Regions from separate parts of the Kitasatospora sp. NPDC085879 genome, predicted to be linked through region 1. Evidence: riboswitches for the same ligand, from Rfam matches in the RefSeq annotation. Region 1 holds a riboswitch; each other region holds the start of a gene.
What was found. Region 1 has a riboswitch for thiamine pyrophosphate ahead of AB0P35_RS39375 (cytosine permease). Riboswitches for the same ligand answer to the same signal wherever they lie in the genome.
Positions count from the first base shown of each region.

Region 2: linked by a shared signal. The riboswitch ahead of thiO (glycine oxidase ThiO) and the one ahead of AB0P35_RS39375 (cytosine permease) in region 1 are both predicted to bind thiamine pyrophosphate.
Region 3: linked by a shared signal. The riboswitch ahead of thiC (phosphomethylpyrimidine synthase ThiC) and the one ahead of AB0P35_RS39375 (cytosine permease) in region 1 are both predicted to bind thiamine pyrophosphate.

Region 1 is NZ_JBFBJZ010000115.1:2,138-9,358, reverse strand. It holds gene AB0P35_RS39390 (DUF5926 family protein) at 1-955, opposite strand, end outside; gene AB0P35_RS39385 (ATP-binding protein) at 1,071-1,664, opposite strand; gene AB0P35_RS39380 (glycerophosphodiester phosphodiesterase family protein) at 1,893-2,639, opposite strand; gene AB0P35_RS39375 (cytosine permease) at 2,842-4,221, opposite strand; TPP riboswitch at 4,216-4,357, opposite strand; gene AB0P35_RS39370 (trypsin-like peptidase domain-containing protein) at 4,603-6,276, shown strand; tRNA gene AB0P35_RS39365 (tRNA-Ser) at 6,352-6,437, shown strand; gene AB0P35_RS39360 (hypothetical protein) at 6,680-7,221, shown strand, end outside.
Region 2 is NZ_JBFBJZ010000003.1:243,971-251,191, reverse strand. It holds gene AB0P35_RS04380 (polyprenyl synthetase family protein) at 1-216, shown strand, start outside; gene thiE (thiamine phosphate synthase) at 257-901, opposite strand; gene AB0P35_RS04370 (Rv2175c family DNA-binding protein) at 901-1,266, opposite strand; gene AB0P35_RS04365 (FAD-dependent oxidoreductase) at 1,375-2,577, opposite strand; TPP riboswitch at 2,646-2,758, shown strand; gene thiO (glycine oxidase ThiO) at 2,753-3,922, shown strand; gene thiS (sulfur carrier protein ThiS) at 3,916-4,140, shown strand; gene AB0P35_RS04350 (thiazole synthase) at 4,144-4,941, shown strand; gene pknB (Stk1 family PASTA domain-containing Ser/Thr kinase) at 5,054-6,802, shown strand; gene AB0P35_RS04340 (sulfite oxidase-like oxidoreductase) at 6,827-7,221, opposite strand, start outside.
Region 3 is NZ_JBFBJZ010000017.1:3,274-10,494, forward strand. It holds gene AB0P35_RS15370 (hypothetical protein) at 326-505, opposite strand; gene thiC (phosphomethylpyrimidine synthase ThiC) at 633-2,444, opposite strand; TPP riboswitch at 2,440-2,571, opposite strand; gene AB0P35_RS15380 (hypothetical protein) at 2,670-2,873, shown strand; gene AB0P35_RS15385 (flotillin family protein) at 3,033-4,505, shown strand; gene AB0P35_RS15390 (hypothetical protein) at 4,570-5,559, opposite strand; gene AB0P35_RS15395 (VC0807 family protein) at 5,615-6,328, opposite strand; gene AB0P35_RS15400 (ketoacyl-ACP synthase III) at 6,539-7,221, shown strand, end outside.

The DNA.
Region 1 (7,221 bases):
CCAGGTTGGCCCGGGCCCGGCGCTCCTCCGCGGTCAGCGGCGCGGTCTCGGCCAGCGCGCCGGCCAGCCGCTCCGCGAACTCGGCCGCGGGCTGCTCGCAGTCCTTCGCCGAGAACTCCAGCGGCAGGTCCCACACCGGCACGGTCAGGCCGTGCGCCCGGAACGAGCCGACGAGCTTGGTGTCCTCGCCCAGCGAGCTGAGGCCGGCCGCGGACAGCCGCGCCAGCGCGTCCAGCAGCTTCTCCTCCGGCACCGTCATGACCCAGCGCAGGTGGTTCTTGTCCGGGGTGCCGCACCAGTAGGCGGCGTCCACGCCGGCGACCTTCTCGGTCGGGATCACCGAGGCGTTGGCGCGCTCCAGCGAGGCGGCGACCTCGCCGGTCGCGGACTCGGCGTCGTCCAGCCAGAACTCGAAGCCGGTGTGCACGGTGGGGGCGAAGCCCGCCGAGGTGTCCAGCAGGTCCTGCAGGCGGCGGCCGCCCGGCACCGTCCGGCGGGACGGCACCGGGGTGCCCGGCTCGGTGGCGAGCGCCAGCTCCAGCGCGTCGGCCAGGTCGCGGCTCAGGTCGCCCGAGCTCGACTGGGTCTGCAGGCCCAGCAGGATCGAGCCGTCCGCCCGGCGCAGCGCCGGCCAGGCCAGCGGCAGCACCGTCGCCAGCGTCACCGACGGCACCTCACCGACGGCGCCCTCCGTCACCCCCGCGGCCAGCGCCAGCGGAGCGGTCGCGGCGGGCACCAGCTCGCGCAGCGCGACCCAGTCGGCCTCGCCCGCGAGCCCCTCGAACGGGCGGTGCACCAGCTCCTGCACGGCGTGCGCGGCCTCCCGGCCGTGGCAGGCCTTGTACCGGCGGCCGGAACCGCACGGGCACTTCTCGCGCGCACCGACGACCGGGATCTCGCCGGTGGCGGTGGCGGTGCTGGGCTGCGACGAGGACTTTGCGGCCTTCTTGGCCATGGTGCGGCTCCCGGGAACGGCGACAGTGCACCCGCAGCCTACTGAGGTTCCCGCCCCGGCCCGGCGCGGACGCACCCGGCACACCGGCGCCCGGCGCCCGCTCCGCCCCGCGCGCCTAGGCCGCCGGGTCGTCGCGCCGCTCCGGTCGCACCGGCAGGGCGGCCCAGACCGTCACCTCGCCCGGCGCGTCGCGTACCCCCCAGGCTCCGGCCAGCTTGCCGACGATGCTCAGCCCGCGCCCGCCGCGCGCGGTCAGCGAGGGGCTGGCAGGCAGCGGCCTGGTCGGCGCTCCGCCGTCGGTGACCTCGACCACCAGCCCGTCCGCGTGTGTCCACCAGCGCACCAGGATGCCGCCCGGATCCGCGGATTCCTCCGCCACCTCCGCGCCGCCGTGCCGGGCCGCCGTCACCGACCGGACGAGCACCGCGTCCACCATGTCGGAGGTCGTCCGCTCGACCAGTTCCGCGAGCTTTCCCAACGGACGCGCATACCGACAGGAATTGCTGAGCAGTTCGGAGAGGATCAGCACCGCGTCGTCGACGACCGGTTCCGGTACCGCCCGCGCACCGAGCTCCCGGCGCATCCTCCGACGTGCCGCTCCGACGCCGGCCGGACCGTGCGGCACCGCCATGGTCGACGAAGTCGGCCCTGTCTTTTCGGGCACAGCACGCGCCACCATCAACGCCACCCCCGGGACCTCCTTCAGCATCTGCCGAGGGATGGATGCCCCCAGGGAATGCGTCGGAAACGACCGTTCGGCGATCGTGGGCCGACATTTCCAGGGCCCGCGACTCACGGTATTCAACCACCGATAAACCGCTTACGGTCTGTTGTGAAAGTCCGAAGAATTGAGCGTTCTCTGAGCATCCGTCAGTAGTTCCGCGCCCCGCCGTGCGCTCCGTGCACATCCGCCCACCGGGGTCACAGGCTCACGAGCTCACCGGCCGAGCTGCGCCAGCACCTCGCGCGGCCGGTTGGTGATCAGCGCCTCCACGCCCAGCTCCAGGCAGAGCTCGACGTCCTCCGGCTCGTCGACCGTCCAGACGTGCACCCGGTGCCCGGCCCGCCGCAGCGCCGTCACCAGGCCCGGGTCGCGCCGCACCAGCTCGATGCCGGGCCCCGCGATGCCGGCACCGCCGGGCAGCGCCCTGGTCCTGCCGAGCACCGGCAGCCTGCGCTCCAGCAGGTACACCGTCGGCACTGCGGGCACCGCCCGGCGGACCCGGTGCAGCGACAGCTCGGAGAAGCTCATGATCCGGACGGTGGACTCCTCCGGAGTGCGCGGCAGCAGCCCGTAGTGGTCCAGCAGCCGCACCAGCTCCGCCTCGGTCCGGCCCGCGTACCGGGTCGGGTGCTTGGTCTCGATGGCCAGCTCCACCCGGCGGCCCGCCCCGGCGACCAGTTCGAGCAGGCCGGCCAGGGTGAGGATGCCGCTCGGCCGCGGGGTGTCCGGCGAGTGCCAGGAGCCGAAGTCCAGCTCGGAGAGCTGCGCCAGCGTCATCGCGGACACCGCGCCCCGGCCGTCCGAGGTGCGCCGGACGGTGCGGTCGTGCACGCACACCAGCCGGCCGTCGGCGGTCAGCCGGACGTCGCACTCCAGCCCGTCCGCGCCCTCCTCGATCGCCCGGGCGTACGCCTCCAGGGTGTGCTCGGGCAGGGCCGCGGAGGAGCCGCGGTGCGCGATGACCCGGACGGCCGAGCGCTCGGGCGCCGGGAGGCCGGAGTCCGCCGGAGCGGTGCGGCGGATCTTCTGAGTGTCCACATCAACACCCTACGAGTGCGTAGATGTCCGATCGGATTCGGCACGGGAAACCCGTGGTGAACACCTCCGTCCGGCGGTCGGCGGCACCGGACGGAGGCCGTCGTGCCCTCGCGGGCCCGTCCGCTCAGTCCTCGGCGCGGGCCGGCCGGCGGGCCGTCAGCGGGGTCAGCGCCCAGGTCGCCAGCGCGGGCACCAGGAAGCCGAACAGCGAGGCCGAGGTCCACGGCTGCGGGGTGAAGCCCACCGCCGACTGCAGGCCCTGCCAGAAGTCCGTCCACCAGCCGGCGACCGCGGTCGGCGCCAGGAACTGGTAGGTGGCGAAGCCCAGCGCCCACGGCAGCAGCATCAGCCAGCGGGCGGGCGCGTCCTGCCCGGTGTTCCAGCCGTTCCGCCCGGCACCGAAGAAGTAGTCCACCGCGAGCACCGCCAGCAGCGGCACGAAGACCGCGCCGATCAGGTAGAGGAAACTCGCGTACGTGTCGTTGAACTCGCCCTCCTGGACGCGCAGCGCCAGCAGCGTCACCAGCGCGCCGATACCGCCGGTGAGCAGCCGCCGGTCCACCTTGGGCAGCAGGTTGTGCACCGACATCGCGGTCGAGTAGACGTTGGCGAAGGACTGGTCGGTCTCCCGGATCACCAGCACCAGCAGGAAGGCCCAGCCGGCCGCGACACCGGTGAACGAGGAGAAGATCTTCGAGCTGTCGCCGCCCGACTGCAGCAGCGCGATCAGGCCGAGCACGTAGCACCAGACCTGCGCCAGCGAGTAGCCACCGAAGGTGCCCCAGTAGGCCGAGCCCGGGGTGCGCGCGTGCCGGGTGTAGTCCGCGGCCAGCGGCACGAAGGAGATCGACACCGCGATGATCGCGTCGGTCGCCGACAGGAAGCCGTCCCAGTTGCCCGCACCCGGGTCCGGGAAGCCCTGCCGGGCCAGCTGGACGGTGAAGTACACCATCGCCACGCCGACCGCGATCGCCACGTACTTGCGCAGCACCGCGATCGAGCCGAGCGGCCAGATGGTGAGCACCGTGGTCAGCACGCCGGCCACCAGCACGAACAGCCAGCGCCAGCCCTGGGTGCCGGCCACCGTCTGGGCGCCGCCCGCGATCACGATCAGCTCGAAGACGCCCCAGCCGATGCACTGCAGGATGTTCAGCGCCGTCGGCAGGTAGGAGAGGCGGGTACCGAACAGCCCGCGCAGCACCGCCATCGCCGGGGCACCGGTGCGGGCGCCGATCAGGGCGGCCACGCCCAGCATCGCCGTGCCGATCACGGTGCCGGTGACGATCGCGGTGACCGCGGCCGCGAAGGACAGCTCGTGGCCGGGGGCGCCGAGCACGGTGGCGGCGCTCTGGAAGCCGATCAGGCTGACCCCGAGGTTGGCCCAGAGCGCGAACTGGGCGCGGAGGTCGAGCGTCCGCGGCGGGGCGGTGTCCAGGACGAGCGGCGCCTCGACGCGCCGGCCGGCCTCGACATCGGGAACAGGGGCAGGCGAAACAGCCGTCATGGCCGGAACTCCCTACGCCGGCATTACCCGGACAGGTTCAGGCGGTCAGCGCCCCCTCGTCCGGGCCCGGGCTCCGCCCGGCCGGTCGATCGGCGCACTCTCAGCCTGGAAGGTCCAAGCTCCCGCGTGTTCAGATGAGGACGACAGGCTAACGGGCCTCGCGCCGGACGCCAAGGCCCGGACGCCCGCGTTCCGCATCGCGGGACCGCGGGCCGCCGGCCGCGTGCCGCGGCCGCGCACACCCGCTCCGGCGCAGGTCGGGCGCATCCTGTCAGGGACGCCTAAGGATTCTTAGATGTTCTTCAGGAGGCTCCTTACGGCAACCGAATCAGCCATGCGAAACACTATGGGCCAAGGATCTGTCAGCTATGGAGGTCGTCCGTGAGCAACGAGCACGCGAGTGGGTCCACCGGGCCGCAGGAGGAGCAGCAGCTGCCCTCCGGCGAGCCCCGTACGGTGGGTCCGGCTCCTGACACCGCGGCGGCCGACGGGCCGCCGCCGGTCGTCGAGTCCGCGCCCACGCTCGCTCTCTCCAAGCTGAGCGAGCCGGCCCCGGCCGCGCCGTCGTACGGCGACGCGCCGCCGCCCGCCGCGCCGGCCGCGCCCACGTACATCGACGCGCCCCCGCCGGCAGCCCCGGCGGTGCCCACGTACATCGACGCGCCGCCGCCGGTGGTCGCGGCCACCCCGGCCCAGCCCGGGCACGCCAACCCCTACGCGGCACCGGCCGCCGCGGGCACCGACCCGTACGGCACTCCCGCGGCCCCGCCGCCGGCCGGGCCCACGCCCCCCGGCGAGGTGCACCACCCCTTCGGCGCCGGCCACCCGGTCGGCGGCTGGGGCCACCCGACCGGCGGCCCCGGCGGCGGCAACCCGGGCGAGCCCGGCGGCCCCGGCTACCCGTACCCGTACCCGTCGGCCGGCGGCCCGGCCCCGCGCCGCAAGCGCGGCGGCATGATCGCGCTGATCGCCGCGGTCGCGCTGGTCGCGGGCGTGGCCGGCGGTGCCATCGGCGCCGCGGTCACCGGCGACGACAGCTCCGGCGGCGCCACTCGCACCAGCACCACCGTCAGCGTCAGCGACAGCCGCAAGGTCACCGACCGCGCCCCGGACTCGGTCGCCGGCATCGCCGCCAAGGCGCTGCCCAGCACCGTCACCATCAAGGCGCAGGGCTCGCAGGAGTCCGGCACCGGCACCGGCTTCGTCTTCGACACCGAGGGCCACATCCTCACCAACAACCACGTGGTCGCCCCGGCGGCGTCCGGCGGCAAGCTCACCGTCAAGTTCTCCGACGGCTCGTCCTACAACGCCTCCGTGGTCGGCCGCGCCCAGGGCTACGACGTCGCGGTGATCAAGCTCGACAACCCGCCGAAGGACAAGCTCAACCCGCTGCCGCTCGGCGACTCCGACAAGGTCGCGGTCGGCGACGCCACCATCGCCATCGGCGCCCCGTACGGCCTCGAGGGCACCGTCACCACCGGCATCATCAGCGCCAAGGACCGCCCGGTCGCCTCCGGCGACGAGACCGGCCAGCAGGCGTCGTACATGAACGCCCTGCAGACGGACGCCTCGATCAACCCGGGCAACTCCGGCGGCCCGCTGCTCAACGCCTCCGGCGCGGTGATCGGCATCAACTCCGCCATCCAGTCCAACACCAGCGGCAACGGCCGGGCCGGCTCCATCGGCCTCGGCTTCGCGATCCCGATCAACCAGGCCAAGTGGGTCGCCGAGACGCTGATCAAGGACGGCCAGCCGGTGTACGCCATCCTCGGCGTGCTCCGCAACGACGACTACAAGGGCGACGGCGCCCAGATCCAGACCACCGCCGTCCAGGGCACCCCGGCCGTCACCCCCGGCGGCCCCGCCGACCAGGCCGGCCTCAAGGCGGGCGACGTCATCACCAAGCTCGGCGGCATCCCGATCGACAGCGGCCCGACCCTGGTCTCCGAGATCTGGACGCACAAGCCCGGCGAGAAGGTCGAGGTCGAGTACACCCGCGACGGCAAGGCCGCCAAGACCACCGTCGTCCTCGGCGAGCGCAAGGGCGACAACTGACCCCGGCCGAGGACACTCTGGGCCGGAAACGGAGTGCACCGAACCCGCTCCGACCCGTTAGGCTGACCTCCGCCAGGAGGGTTGCCCGAGCGGCCTAAGGGAACAGTCTTGAAAACTGTCGTGGCCTTGCGTCACCGTGGGTTCAAATCCCACACCCTCCGCGTGTGAGGAAGAAGTACCAGCTCAGGGCGGGTACCGACTTCGGTCGGTGCCCGCCCTCGGCGTTGGGCGGGCCCGGCGGGCCTGACGGGGCGCCATGGAACGGGCGAGCCCGGGAGGCAGGCATGCCCCGGACGGGTCGCCCGCCTTGCCGGGTGCGGGCCGGCGCCGTCCGATGGACGTGTGCCGTGCCCGTACCCCGGCGCCGTCCAGGGTGCCGGGCCGACGACAGGAAACCGCAGCCATGTACGTCCGCACCCTCTACACCACCGGTGACCCCGCCCTGATCGACGAGGCGCTCGACGCGCTGCGCGCCGAGGCCATCGGGCTGCTCACCGGTCAGCCCGGCTACCGCGGTTACGGGCTGTTCGCCGACCGGGCGCTCGGGAAGATCGCGATGGGCTCGTGGTGGGAGAGCGAGCAGGCCCAGCGGGACAGCGACGAGGCGCTGCGGGCCCGCCGCGCCGCCCTGCTGTCACCGTTCGCGGGCACCGTCACCACCGACGTCTGGGAGGCCGCCGTCTTCACCCCGCCCGCCCCGGCCTCGCCCGGCGCCGGCTTCCGGGTGGTGCGTGCCGACATCGACCCGGCCCGGATCGACGCCCTGGTCGAGCGGTTCCGCGAGACCCTGCTGCCCGGGATGGGACAGATCGACGGCTTCGTCTCCGGCACCCTGCTGGTGAACCGCGCGGCGGGCCGCGCCTCGGTCGGCACGATCTTCCGCGACCGTGCCGCGCTGGAGGCCTCGCGCGGCCCGCAGGCGGCCCTGCGGGCCAAGAACGCCCC
Region 2 (7,221 bases), on a different contig from region 1:
GACGAGCGGCTCGGCGCGGCCGACCTCACGGCGGAGGAGATCCCCGTCCTGCGGGACCTCGTGCAGCGGAGCGGAGCAGCCGACCGCGTCGAGCAGCGCATCGAGGAGCTCCTCAAGCAGTCCCTCGCCGCCCTCGACGCCGCCCCCCTCACCGACGGCCCGGCCCGCCCCACCTTGCTGGCCCTCGCCGAAGCCGCCACCACCCGCAAGCACTGACGTCCGGTCGCACCCGCCCCTGAGTGGGTCTGCCCGGCCCTCAGGCGTTGCGGATGCGGCGTGCCAGGAAGGCCGCAGCGGCGCCCGGGTCCTCGGCGGCGGTGATGGCGCGGACGACGACGACGCGCCGCGCCCCGGCCGCGAGGACCTCGTCGAGGTTGGTCTCGTCGATGCCGCCGATCGCGAACCACGGACGGTCCGTCACGGCCTTGGCGGTGTACGACACCAGGCCGAGGCCGGGGGCCGGCCGGCCGGGCTTGGTGGGGGTGGGCCAGACGGGGCCGGTGCAGAAGTAGTCGACGCCGGCCTCGGCGATCGCCGCGTCGACCTCGGCCTCCGCGTGGCAGGAGCGCCCGATCAGGACGTCCTCGCCGAGGATCGCCCGGGCCGCCGGCACCGGCAGGTCGTCCTGCCCCAGGTGCAGCACCGGCGGCCGGGCGGCGTGCGCGACGTCCGCCCGGTCGTTGACGGCGAAGAGCTTGCCGTGCCGGCGGGCCGCGTCCGCGAAGACCTCCAGGTACTCCAGCTCCTGGCGGGCCTCCAGGCCCTTGTCCCGCAGCTGGACGATGTCGACGCCGTTCGCCAGCACCGCGTCGAGGAACTCGGCGAGGTCGCCCTGCTCGCGGCGGGCGTCGGTGCAGAGGTAGAGCCTTGCGTCGGCCAGTTGCTCCCGCGGGTCGGCCATCAGAGCGCCATCGCCTGGGCGCGGCGCTTGACCTCGGTGGCGCGGTTCTCGTGCAGGGCCTGGATGGGGCTGCCGGGCAGCGACGGGTCCTCGGTGAAGAGCCACTCGAGGATTTCCTCGTCGCTGAAGCCGGAGTCCCGCAGGACGGTCAGCAGGCCGATCAGGTGCTTGACCGTGCCATCGGGCGTGATGAAGGCGGCCGGCACCTGCAGCGACTTGTTCTCGCCGCGGCGGACGGCCAGCAGGGTGTTGGCCTTCACCATGTTGCGGACCTCGGTGACCTGCACCCCCCACAGTTCGGAGATGTCGGGCAGGTACATCCAGGCCGGGACCAGGGCGTCAATCTTGGGATCGATCTCACTCACGGCACCAGACTGCCACCTGCCGGGCCCCCAGCGCACGCAGCCCACCCCGCCGGCCCGGGACCGATGACGGATCGTGACCGGACGGCCGCCCGGTGTCGCCCTCCGCGGTCAGGCGGCCGCGGCCTTCAGCTGGACGGCCGGGTCGGCGGCCAGGACGGGGTCGAGCACGGTGCCGCGTTCGATGAGCCGCTTGGCCTGGTTGAGGTCCCGCGGCCGGTCGACGGCGAGCAGCGCGACCGGGGCGCCCCCGCGCAGCCACAGCACCGACCAGGACGCCTCGTCCGGGCTGCCGCGCCAGAGCAGGTCGTCGGCGTCGGCGTGCCGGCCGGCGTACTGGACCATCCGTCCGAACTGCTCGGACCAGAAGTACGGCACGGGGTCGTAGGGGGTGTCCGAGCCGAGCAGCGAGGCGGCCGCGGCCGCGCCGGACTGCAGGGCGTGGTCCCAGTGCTGGACGGCGAGCCGGGTGCCGGCGCGTCGCGAGGGATAGGAGACGCAGTCGCCGGCCGCCCACACACCGGGGGCGGCGGTGCGCAGCCGCTCGTCGACGAGGACGGCGCCCGCCGTGTCGAGGGCGACACCGGAGCCGGCCAGCCAGCCGGTGGCCGGGCGGGCGCCGATGCCGACGACGACGTGGTCGGCGGCGATCCGTTCGCCGTCGGTGAGCAGCAGGCCTTCGGGTTCGACGGCGGCGACGCCGGTGCCGCAGCGCAGGTCGACCCCGGCGTCGGCGTACCAGCGGGCCATCAGCGCGCCGAGTTCGGCGGGCAGTGCGCCGGGCAGCGGGGCGGGCCCGGACTCGACGACGGTGACGTGGCAGCCGAGCTGCCGGGCGACGGTGGCGGTCTCCGCGCCGATCCAGCCGGCCCCGACCAGGGCGAGCCGGGTGCCGGGAGTGAGGTCGGCGCGCAGCGCGAGGGCGTCGTCGAGGGTGCGCAGCAGGCGGGCGTCGGCGGCGCCGGGCAGGGTGACCGCCTCGGCGCCGGTGGCGATCACCAGGGCGTCGTGGGTGAGCGGGCCGGCGTCGGTGTGCAGGACGCCGGGTTCGAGGCCGGTGGCGCGACGGCCGAGCAGCAGGTCGACGCCGAGCTGTTCCCAGTCGATGTCGAAGGCGGTGCTGTCGGTCTTGCCGAGCAGGACGTCCTTGGAGAGCGGCGGCCGGTCGTAGGGGCGGTGCGGCTCGTCGCCGACGAGCGCGAGCCGCCCCCGGAAGCCGCCCTGCCGCAGTGCGAGGGCGCACTGGGCGCCGGCCATGCCGGTGCCGGCGACGAGGACGCTTTCGGTGCGGTTCAGCTCTGCCACGGCGGCCACCCTATCGGCCGGGATGTCCAGCCCGTGTACGCCCTTTCGGGGTGGGCGACACCCGGCGTTATGGTGGGTGCACACCACACGGGAGCCCGGTGCACCGGGCTGAGAGGCGGGCTGGAGCGGCCCGCGACCGTCCGAACCTGATCCGGGTCATGCCGGCGAAGGGAGAATCAGCGACGTGGCACGGTCCCATTCAGACGTGCTGGTGGTCGGCGGCGGCATCATCGGGCTCGGCGTCGCCTGGCGGGCGGCGCAGCGCGGGCTGGCCGTGGCCCTGGTCGATCCTGTGCCCGGCGGCGGTGCGGCGCAGGTGGCCGCGGGCATGCTGGCGCCGGTGACGGAGCTGCAGTACGGCGAGGAGCCGCTGCTGCGCCTGGGCATGGCGTCGAACGAGCGGTACCAGGCGTTCGCGGCGGAGCTGACGGAGGCGACCGGGCTGGACACCGGGTACCGGCGGACGGGGACGCTGGCGGTGGCACTGGACGCGGACGACCGCGAGGAGCTGCGCGAGCTGCACGCCTTCCAGGGCCGGCTGGGTCTGGACTCGCAGTGGCTGACCGGGCGGGAGTGCCGCCGGCTGGAGCCGATGCTGGCGCCCGGCGTCCGCGGCGGTCTGCTGGTCACCGGGGACCACCAGGTGGACGGCCGGCGCCTCGCGCGGGCGCTGGTCGCGGCCTGCGAGCGGGCCGGGGTGGTGCTGCACCGGGCGAGCGCGGCCGAGCTGCTGGTCGAGGACGGCCGGGCTGCCGGGGTGCGCACCGACGGCGGCGAGGAGCTCGCGGGCGACAGGGTGGTGCTGGCGGCGGGCTGCCGCAGCCACCTGCTGCCTGGCCTGCCGGAGGGTGTGCTGCCGCCGGTCAGGCCGGTGAAGGGCCAGGTGCTGAGGCTGCAGGTGCCGCCGGCGTACCGGCCGTTCCTGTCGCGCAACGTGCGGGCGGTGGTGCGCGGGCAGCACATCTACCTGGTGCCGCGGGCGGACGGCGAGCTGGTGATCGGCGCGACCAGCGAGGAGCAGGGCTTCGACACCACGGTGACCGCCGGTGGGGTCTACGAACTGCTCCGCGACGCGCACGAGTTGGTGCCGGGGCTGACGGAGCTTCCGCTGGTGGAGACCGGTGCCGGGCTGCGTCCGGGCTCGCCCGACAACGCGCCGCTGATCGGCCCGACCGCACTGCCCGGGCTGGTCGCCGCGACCGGCCACTACCGCAACGGGGTGCTGCTGACGCCGGTGACCGCCGACCTGGTCGGCGAGTACCTGGCGACCGGGCGTGTCCCGGAGCTCGCCGCTCCGTTCTCCCCCGAACGCTTCTCCCCCGACCGTTTCCAGTCGAAGGCCCTCGCATGCTGAACACCGAACCGGCGGCCGTCCCCCTGACCGTCAACGGCGAGCCGCGGGAGCTGCCCGCGGGCACCACGCTGGCCGAGGTGGTGGCGGAGGTGTCCGCCGCGAACACCGGGGTGGCGGCGGCGCTCAACGAGGCCGTGGTGCCGCGCGGTTCCTGGCCGGCCACGGTGCTCGGCGCGGGCGACCGGGTGGAGATCCTCACCGCCGTCCAGGGAGGCTGACCGATGGCCGACGACCTGTTCACGATCGCGGACTCGACGTTCACCTCACGTCTGATCATGGGCACCGGCGGCGCCCCCAGCCTGGACGTGCTGGAGCAGGCGCTGCGGGTGTCCGGCACCGAGCTGACCACGGTGGCGATGCGCCGGGTCAACGCGGCGACCCAGGGCTCGGTGCTGGACGTGCTGACCCGCAACGGGATCCGGGTGCTGCCCAACACGGCGGGCTGCTTCACCGCCGGCGAGGCGGTGCTGACGGCCCGTCTGGCCCGGGAGGCGCTCGGCACCGACTGGGTGAAGCTGGAGGTCATCGCGGACGAGCGGACCCTGCTGCCCGACCCGATCGAGCTGCTGGAGGCCGCGGAGACGCTGGTCGACGACGGTTTCACGGTGCTGCCCTACACCAATGACGACCCGGTGCTGGCGCGGAAGCTGGAGGACGTCGGCTGCGCGGCGATCATGCCGCTGGGCTCGCCGATCGGCTCCGGCCTGGGCATCCGCAACCCGCACAACTTCCAGCTGATCGTGGAGAGTGCGGGCGTGCCGGTGGTGCTGGACGCGGGCGCCGGCACGGCGTCCGACGTGGCGCTGGCGATGGAGCTGGGCTGCTCGGCGGTGATGCTCGCCTCGGCGGTGACGCGGGCCCAGGACCCGGTGCTGATGGCGGACGCGATGCGGCGGGCCACCGAGGCCGGCCGGCTGGCGTACCGGGCGGGGCGGATCCCGCGCCGGTTCCACGCCGAGGCGTCCTCGCAGATGGCCGGGCGCGCGGACCTGGACACCCGCGAACACCCGGCGTTCTGACCCACCGGCCGGCCGTTCGCGGACGGCATGTCTCAACATCGGCACAACCGGGCCCCGGGCGGTGCGTCCGGGGCCCGCGGTCACCCCTGCGCCCTACACTCCTCGGGTGGACATGACGCTCGACGACCCCCTGATCGGTGCCCTGCTCGACGGCCGGTACCGGGTGGATCGGCGCATCGCCGTCGGGGGCATGGCCACCGTGTACCGCGGGACGGACACCCGGCTGGACCGGGTGGTCGCGCTGAAGGTGATGCACCCGGCGCTGGCCGCGGACGGCGGCAACGAGTTCACCGGCCGGTTCATCCGCGAGGCCAAGGCGGTCGCCCGGCTCTCCCACCCGAACGTGGTGAACGTCTTCGACCAGGGGGCGGACGGCCGGGCGGTGTTCCTGGCCATGGAGTACGTGCCCGGGCGGACCCTGCGCGACCTGCTGCGCGACCGCGGGGCGCTGTCGGCGCGGGCCGCGCTGGACATCCTGGAGCCGGTGCTGGCGGCGCTCGGCGCCGCGCACCGGGCCGGCCTGGTGCACCGGGACGTCAAGCCGGAGAACGTGCTGATCACCGACAACGGCATGGTCAAGGTCGCCGACTTCGGCCTGGTCCGGCTGCTGACCGGCACGGAGGGCGCGGGCGAGGCGGTCACCAGCACCACCTCGACCGGCACGGTGCTCGGCACGGTGTCGTACCTGGCCCCGGAGCAGATCCGCCAGGACGGCCCGACCGACCAGCGGGTCGACGTGTACGCGGCCGGCATCCTGCTGTACGAGATGCTCACCGGCGCCAAGCCGCACACCGGCGAGAACGCCATGCAGGTGATCTACCGGCACCTGAACGAGGACGTCCCGCCGCCCTCGGCGTCCGCGCCGGGGGTGGGCCGCCAACTGGACGCCATAGTGGCCGCGGCGACCGCCCGCGACCCGGAGGCCCGCCCGTGGGACGCGGTGGAGCTGCTGGCCGCGCTGCAGCGGGCCCGCCGCACCCTCACCCCGGCGCAGCTGGACGCGGAGCCGCCGGCCTCGACCCGGCCGACCCCGCAGTACCCGACCGGCGAGGTCACCGCGGTGGTGGACCGCCCGGTGGAGCGCACCAGCGTGCTGGACGTGCCCGCCGAGCTGCTGACCCAGCCGCGGCCGTACGACGAGACGGCGCCGACCCGGCCGGGGCGCCCGCCGCGGCCGCCGCGCTCCCGTGCCCCGCTGATCTGGGGCGCGGTCGTCGCGGTGCTGCTGGTGCTGGTCGGCGGCGCGACGTACCTGCTCTCCGACGGGCTGTACGCGACGGTGCCGAGCGTGCTCGGGCAGACCGAGGCGCAGGCGGTGACGACGCTGGACAAGGCGGGGCTGCGCGGCGCGTTCAGCCAGCAGTTCAGCGAGACCGTCAAGGCCGGGCAGGTGCTGTCCACCGATCCCGGGGTGGGGGCGCGCGCCCGCAAGAGCGACCCGGTGAAGGTGGTGCTCTCCAAGGGCCCGGACCGGGTGCCGGTGCCGTCCGTGGAGGGGCTGCCGGTGGACGAGGCGCGCAAGGCCCTGACCGACGCCCGGCTGACCCCGGGGACGACCAGCGAGGAGTTCGACGACACCGTGCCCAAGGGGTCGGTGATCAGCGTCGAGCCGGACGCCGGCACCTCGGTCAGCCCGAACACGCCGGTCTCGCTGGTGGTCAGCAAGGGCATGCAGCCGGTGCCCGACGTGGTCGGCCTGAGCAAGGACGACGCCACGAAGGCGCTCACGGACGCCGGGTTCACCGTGCAGAGCACCGGCCTGAACCTCTTCGGCACCGGCAAGGTGTCCGGCCAGACCCCGAAGGCGGGCACCCCGCGCCCGCAGGGCAGCACCGTGGTGATCAACTTCGGGCTGTTCTAGCGGGGCCTGCCGTTCCGGCGGGGCCTAGCCGAGCGGGCCGTCGCCGGGGTTCTCCTGGTAGGAGTAGCGCTGCTCGGCCCACGGGTCGGCGAGGTTGTGGTAGCCGCGCTCCTCCCAGAAGCCGCGGCGGTCGGCCCGCATGTACTCGACCGCGCGCACCCACTTGGGGCCCTTCCAGGCGTACAGGTGCGGCACCACCAGGCGGACGGGGAAGCCGTGCTCGACGGTGAGCGGCTCGCCGTTGCGGTGGGTGGCGAAGACGGTCTGCGGGTCGGTGAAGTCGGCGAGCCGCAGGTTGGCGCTGTAGCCGTACTCGGCCCAGACCATCACGTGGGTGACGCCGGGGGCCGGCGGCACCAGGTCGAGGACGGTCTTGGCGGCGACGCCGCCCCACTCGTTGCCGAGCATGGAGAACCTGG
Region 3 (7,221 bases), on a different contig from region 1:
CGCGAGCCGGAAACTTCTTCCGGTCACCTCGTGGTGAGGTGGACGTTGATCAGCGTCCAGGGTGACGTCGGCGCCCTCGGCGTCGACGTTCCACACGCGCGTGGCCCAGAAGGGTCGGCGTCCTCACAAGCGGCCCAAGAACACGGCTGAGCAGGCATATCGGATGCGGTGGCGCTGAAGAGCACGGCCGCACACGTCGGCTGAACGGCTCCTGCCGACGCGCCACCGGCGCGGACCAGGCCGTCCAGCCATGCCCGGCGGCGGGTGAGCACGGACGGTTGGCGGTTCACTCGTCGTCCGCTTCTCCGCGCAGATACGCCTGATGTCACGCGCGACCGGCGCCGCACCACCCGAGTGCAGCGCGCCCTTGCCCCGAGACCCGGGCCGGGCGGAGCTCGAAGAGATTCGCCGGCTCTTCGACGGCCAGCTCGTCCACTGTGATGCCCTCGGCTGTGGCCTGCTCACGCAGACAGACCTCAACGCCGTCCGGCACCTGAATGGACATGCGGACACCGCGCGCCTGCGCAGGAGGGCCGGAGCTCGGCGGAGACAATCCGGCCGCCCGGTAGGCCTGTACAGCGAAGCGCCGTCCCGGAAAGCGAAAGTCGCTCGGGACGGCGCTCGTCTGTAGGTCAGTCAGCCAGCGGCAGGTAGACCCGGTTACCCTGGGCCGCGAACTCCTCCGACTTGGCCTTCATGCCCTCGACGGCCTCCGCGTCGTACTCGGGCTCGGGCGCACCGTCGCCGTACTTCTCTGTGATGGTTCGACTGATCTTCATCGAGCAGAACTTCGGGCCGCACATGGAGCAGAAGTGCGCGGTCTTGGCCGGTTCGGCGGGCAGCGTCTCGTCGTGGAAGTCGCGGGCGGTCTCCGGGTCGAGGGCCAGGTTGAACTGGTCCTCCCAGCGGAACTCGAAGCGCGCGTCGGAGAGTGCGTCGTCCCAGGCCTGGGCGCCGGGGTGGCCCTTGGCGAGGTCGGCGGCGTGGGCGGCGATCTTGTAGGTGATGACGCCGGTCTTGACGTCGTCCCGGTTGGGCAGGCCCAGGTGCTCCTTGGGCGTGACGTAGCAGAGCATGGCGGTGCCCCACCAGGCGATCATGGCGGCGCCGATGCCCGAGGTGATGTGGTCGTAGCCGGGTGCGACGTCGGTGGTGAGCGGGCCCAGGGTGTAGAACGGCGCCTCGTCGCAGATCTCCTTCTGGAGATCCATGTTCTCCTTGATCTTGTGCATCGGGACGTGGCCCGGGCCCTCGATCATCACCTGGACGTTGCGCTCGCGGGCGATCCGGCCGAGCTCGCCGAGCGTCTGCAGTTCGGCGAACTGGGCCTCGTCGTTGGCGTCGGCGATGGAGCCGGGCCGCAGGCCGTCGCCGAGCGAGAAGGTGACGTCGTACGTCGCCAGGATGTCGCAGAGCTCTTCGAAGTTGGTGTAGAGGAAGTTCTCCTTGTGGTGCGCCAGGCACCAGGCGGCCATGATCGAGCCGCCACGGGAGACGATGCCGGTCTTGCGGCGGGCGGTCAGCGGCACGTAGCGCAGCAGTACGCCGGCGTGCACGGTCATGTAGTCGACGCCCTGCTCGCACTGCTCGACGATGGTGTCGCGGTAGACGTCCCAGCTGAGGTCCTCGGCCCTGCCGTCGACCTTCTCCAGGGCCTGGTAGAGCGGCACGGTGCCGATCGGCACGGGGGAGTTGCGCAGGATCCACTCGCGGGTGGTGTGGATGTTGCGGCCGGTCGAGAGGTCCATGACGGTGTCGGCGCCCCAGCGGGTCGCCCAGGTCATCTTCTCGACCTCCTCCTCGATCGAGGAGGTGACGGCGGAGTTGCCGATGTTGGCGTTGATCTTCACCAGGAAGTTGGTGCCGATGATCGCCGGCTCGACCTCCGGGTGGTTCACGTTGACCGGGATGACGGCCCGGCCGCGGGCGACCTCGTCACGGACGAACTCCGGCGCCAGGCCCTCGCGGAGGGCGACGAACTCCATCTCGGGGGTGATCACGCCCTGCTTGGCGTAGGCGAGCTGGGTGACGGCGGCGCCGTCGCGGCCGCGCAGCGGGCGGCGCGGGCGGCCGGGGAAGACGGCGTCGAGGTTGCGCAGGTTCCCGCCGCGCGGCGAGGTGTGCTTGATGCCGTCGTCCTCGGGGCGGGCCTCGCGGCCGTCGTACTCCTCGACGTCGCCGCGCTGGCGGATCCAGGCGTCGCGCAGGGCGGGCAGGCCGCGCCGCACGTCCGGTTCGTAGGAGGAGTCGGTGTACGGGCCGGAGGTGTCGTACAGCGGGACGGTGCGGCCGTTGGTGAGGAGGACCTCGCGGTACGGGACGCGGAGGTCGGGGCGGCTGCCCTCGCGGTGGGCCTTGCGCCAGGCCGGGGTGGGGTAGCCGGTGGACGCGCTGCTGACGCCCCGGCCGGAGGCAGACTGCGGCTGTGCTTCAAAGGTGGTCATCAGACCCTCTACTCCCTACGCCGGCATTACCCGGTCAGGTTCCTGCGGTCGGCGCAGCGGTCGGTCCGTGTACCGCGGACCTTTCAGCGCCCTCTCAGCCCGGTGCTCCGAGCTCCCGTTGGTCGCAGGCGGATGCCTGCAACAAGACGTCAACACCGTAGCGGCCACATCGGGGCAGGTCCAGACGGGTTCCGGCCAGTGGACGGGCGCGGCAGACTGGCGGGCATGGTGGGCAACACAGGGCGGGTGACCGGCCGGACGGGGCCGGGGCTGGTGGGCGAGGTGATGGTGTTCGTCCCCGAACGGCGGGGGACGGAGGCCTTCCTGGCGTACCCGGCGGTGCCGGGCGAGGAGCTGGCGGTGGGCACTCCGGTGGTGGTCGTGGAGTACCAGCCGCCGCGCACGGTGTACGTGGCGGCGGTCCTTTGACGCAATCTTGACGCGTTCCTGGGCGAATTGTGGGCGCCGGGCCCTTCCGTGGCGATCTCGGCAGGCGCAGAATCTCCTGCTGCCGCCGGCTTCCGCGCCTTCCTGCACATCAGAGCGCAGCCACGGGACGCCGGCGTGCGCCGAAGGGGGAATCAGCCGATGCTCATCGGCATCGCGGGGGCCGTCGTGGCCTCCATCGTCGTCCTTGTCGTGCTCTTCAGGCTCATGTGGCGGGTCGCCGAGCCGAACGAGGCACTGATCATCTCCGGTTCCCGGCACCGCTCGGAGGGTGTCGCGGACGGACTCGGATTCCGGATCGTCACCGGGCGCGGCACGTTGGTGCTGCCCGGTGTGCAGGTGGTGCGCCGGCTCTCGCTGGACCTCAACGAGGCCGAGCTGGACGTCGAGTGTGTGACGTCGCAGGGCATCCCGGTGCACGTCAAGGGTGTGGTGATCTTCAAGGTGGGCGACGATCCGGTGTCGATCGCCAATGCCGCGCGCCGCTTCCTCGACCAGCAGAAGATGATGGGCCACCGGGTCCACAACGTCTTCGCCGGCCATCTGCGGTCCATCGTCGGCGGGTTGACGGTCGAGGACATGATCCGCGACCGCGAGCGGATGACCGGGGAGACCCGGGCGGCGTCCGGCAGCGAGATGGAGAAGCTGGGCCTGATCATCGACTCGCTGCAGATCCAGGAGATCCTCGACCCGACCGGCTACATCAAGAACCTCGCCGCCCCGCACGCCGCCGCTGTGCAGCGGGACGCCCGGATCGCCGCCGCCGAGGCGGACCGCCGGGCCACCGAGGCCGAGCAGGAGGCGTTCGCCCGCAAGTCCGAGGCCACTCGCAACTCCGGTATCCAGCAGGCCGGTTACCAGGCCGAGCTGGAGACGGCGCAGGCCCGGGCGCTGCAGGCAGGTCCGCTGGCGCAGGCCGCGGCCCGGCAGGAGGTCGTCGTCCAGGAGACCAAGGTCGCCGAGTTGGAGGCGCACCGCAAGGAGCAGCAGCTGCAGGCGGACGTCCGCAAGCCGGCCGACGCCCGGGCGTACGAGACCCGGACGAAGGCGCAGGCCGACCGTGACGCCCGGATCTCGGCGGCGGAGGCGCTGGCCCGGGAGACCGAGCTGAAGGCCGCGGCCGAGGCGAACCGGGTGAAGATCGCCGCCACCGCGGAGGCGGAGGCCACCAAGGCCCGCGGTCTGGCTTCGGCCGAGGCCACCCGGGCGACCGGCCAGGCCGAGGCGGCGGCCGCGGAGGCGAAGGGCCTGGCGACGGCCGAGGCGGCCCGGGCCCTCGGTCTGGCCGAGGCGGAGGCGATCAAGGCGCGGGCGGCGGCCCTGGCGGAGAACCAGGAGGCGGTCGTCGCCCAGCAGTTGGCGGAGAACTGGCCGGAGATCGTCCGGGCCGGTGCGGAGGCCTTCGGCAATGTGGAGCACATGGTGCTGCTGAACGGCGCCGAGGGCATGGGCGAGATGATGGCCAAGGCGCTGACCATGGGCGGGACGGGGCTGGGCCTGGCCCGGCAGTTGCTCTCCGCGATGGGCCAGCAGCAGCGTCCGGCCGAGCCGGTGGCCGCCGCCGAGCGTGCGGTGAGCCGGGCGATCCCCGTCCAGGAGGGCGCGGAGTCCTGAGCACGGCGGCAGCCCGCCCGGCCGCGGTGTGCGGCGGGGCGGGCTGCTGCGCGGGCGGAGCCGGTCAGGGCCGGTCAGGTCGGTAGGCCTCGGCGAGGGCGGTGAAGACGGCCTTCGGCCGGCGGGTGCCGTTCTCCAGGGCCACCACCCCGTAGGAGCCGAGGTCGAGGTCGTGGGCCGGGTCCTCGGGGCGGTGCGGGGCGCGGTAGCCGGCCCAGGTGAACCAGAAGGCGGCGTCCACGCCCTCCTCCTCGAACACCGGCAGCAGCTCCCGCAGGTGGCGGGCCTGTTCCTGCTTGTCGCGGACGAGCCCGGGGCGCACCGCGGGCGGTTCCACGGAGCGGTCGATGACGTCCCAGCCGAGGCCGCCGCGGTCGGCGGCGCCGGCGTAGGTGCAGCAGCCGAACTCGGTGACGGCGACGGGCTTGCCGTGGGCGAAGTGGGCGCGCAGCTCGTCCCGGTAGCGGGCGGCGTTGTGGGCGTCCCGGTAGGCGTCGACGGCGACCAGGTCGAAGGGTGTCCAGTCGATCCGCTCCCAGACGCCGGAGGCGTAGGTGATCCGGCCGCCGAACTCGGCGCGGCAGGCGGCGGCGGTGTCGGCGAGGAAGGCGTTGAGCCGGGCGAGCACGGCGGGCATGGTCTGCCAGGTCTCGGGGCGGAAGAGGGCGGCCATCCGGTCGCCGAGGCCGGCGCCGGGCAGCAGGCCGTCGGCGAAGAGGGTGAGTTCGCAGCCGAGCACCAGGACGACCTCGGCGCCGGCCGCCCGGAGCTGCTCGGCGCGGCGGGCGCTGTCCAGCAGGACGGGCCGCATGGCCTGCTCGTCCAGGCCGCAGGGAAAGGGCGCGAACCAGATCTCCAGGCCGTGCTCGGCGGCGTACTCGGCGGCGAGGGCGATCCGCTGCGGGTCGTCGCCGGTGATCCGGACGGCCGTGCAGTGCAGTTCCTCGGCGATGGTGCGCAGTTCGGCGCGGGCCTCGGCCGGGTCGAAGTGCGGCCGGGAGGACCCTCCCGCGGGGGTGAAGCCGGTGTCGTAGTTGATGCCCTTGGCGCGCATGGCGGTCGTTCCCCCGGGTGTGCGGTGCGGCGGTCGGTGGTCGGTGCGGCCGGGGTCACTCGGCGTCGGCGACGACCTGGTGGGCGATCCGCTCGGCGAAGACGTTGCCGGCGAGGATGCCGACGCCGATCGCGGCGACCAGGAAGACGGTGCCGAGCCAGGCCATGGTCTCGACCGGCACGGTGTAGGCGCCGACGACCCGGGCGATGCACTCGGCGACCAGGGCGGTGCCCCAGACGAGCGAGAAGTTGCGCTCCTGGCGGCGGAAGGCGGCCGAGCCGTCGGCCAGCCGGTCCCAGGCGGCGGCCCGGGCGGCGATGCCCTTGACGATGAAGGGCTTGAGGCCGGCGGTCATCAGCGGGCGGCGGCCGAAGGCCGAGACGATGATCGAGATGCCGATGACGCTGCTGATCGCGCCGTCCTTGGCGAGCATCAGCCGCGGGTCGCCGCTGAGGGCGGAGAGCGCGATGCCGGCGGTGTTGACCACCAGCATGAGCAGGGCGAGCGCGTTGAGGGTGCGCTCGCGGAGCAGTCCGACGGCGGTCCGGACGGCCGGGACGGCGCTGGAGAGGGCCAGCGAGGCGACCAGGCCGAGGCCGAGCGCGCTGTGGGCGGCGAAGTAGACGCCGAGCGGGACGGCGACGTCGACCGCGAGCGGCTTCAGCGCGTCGAGCTTCGTCGCGGCGGCCTCGCTCCGGCCGTTCCGGCCGGTCTGCCCGCTCTGCCCGGTCTGCTCGTCGATCGCCGCGGTGGTGGTGATGGTGGCCATGGTGTCCGCTCCCCTGTCGGTGGTGCCCGGTCTTCCCGATGCATCGAGAATCCCGCGGACGGGGGTTCGCCCGGCAGTGTCGGCCGCACCGGGATCCGCATGACGGATGTCACGGCCGGATCCCAGCAGGGAGGTTGGGGGTGATCGCCGGTCAGGCCTGAGTACGGGTACTCAGGCCGCGGGTGCCCGGGCACCGGGAGCATGGCGGGCATGGACCTTCGATTTCCGAGCGTGGGCATCACCGCGGTGGGCGCCGGCCTGCCGGCCCGGGTGCTGACGTCGCAACAGCTCCAGGACGAGGTGGTGGCCGGCAGCGGACTCCGGCTCCCCGACCGGATGTTCGAGAAGGCCACCGGCATCGTCACCCGGCGGTTCGCCGCCGACGACGAGTACGCCTCCACCCTGGCCCTGGCCGCCGCCCGGAACGCCCTCGACCGTGCCGGCCACCACCCGCTCGACATCGACCTGTTGGTGTACGCCTCCGCCACCCGGGACGTCTGCGAGCCCGCCACCGCCCACCTGGTGCAGGCCGAACTCGGATCCCGCGCACACGCCTTCGACGTCTCCAACGCCTGCAACAGCTTCCTCAACGGCATCGACGTGGCCCGCGCGATGATCCTCGCCGGGCGGGCCCGCCGCGCCCTGGTGGTCACCGGCGAGACGCCGAGCCGGGCGATGCGCCGCGACCCGTCCGGCCTCGCCGACTTCCGGGACGGCTTCGCCGGCTACACGTTCGGCGACGCCGGCGCGGCCGTGGTCGTCGAACCGGTCGAGCGCGGCGGCATCCTGGACGTGGAGACGGAGACCGCCTCCGAGCACTGGGCGGTCGGCGGCATACCCGGCGGCGGCTCGCGACACCCGCGCGGTGACGAGTACAGCTACTTCCGCGGCGG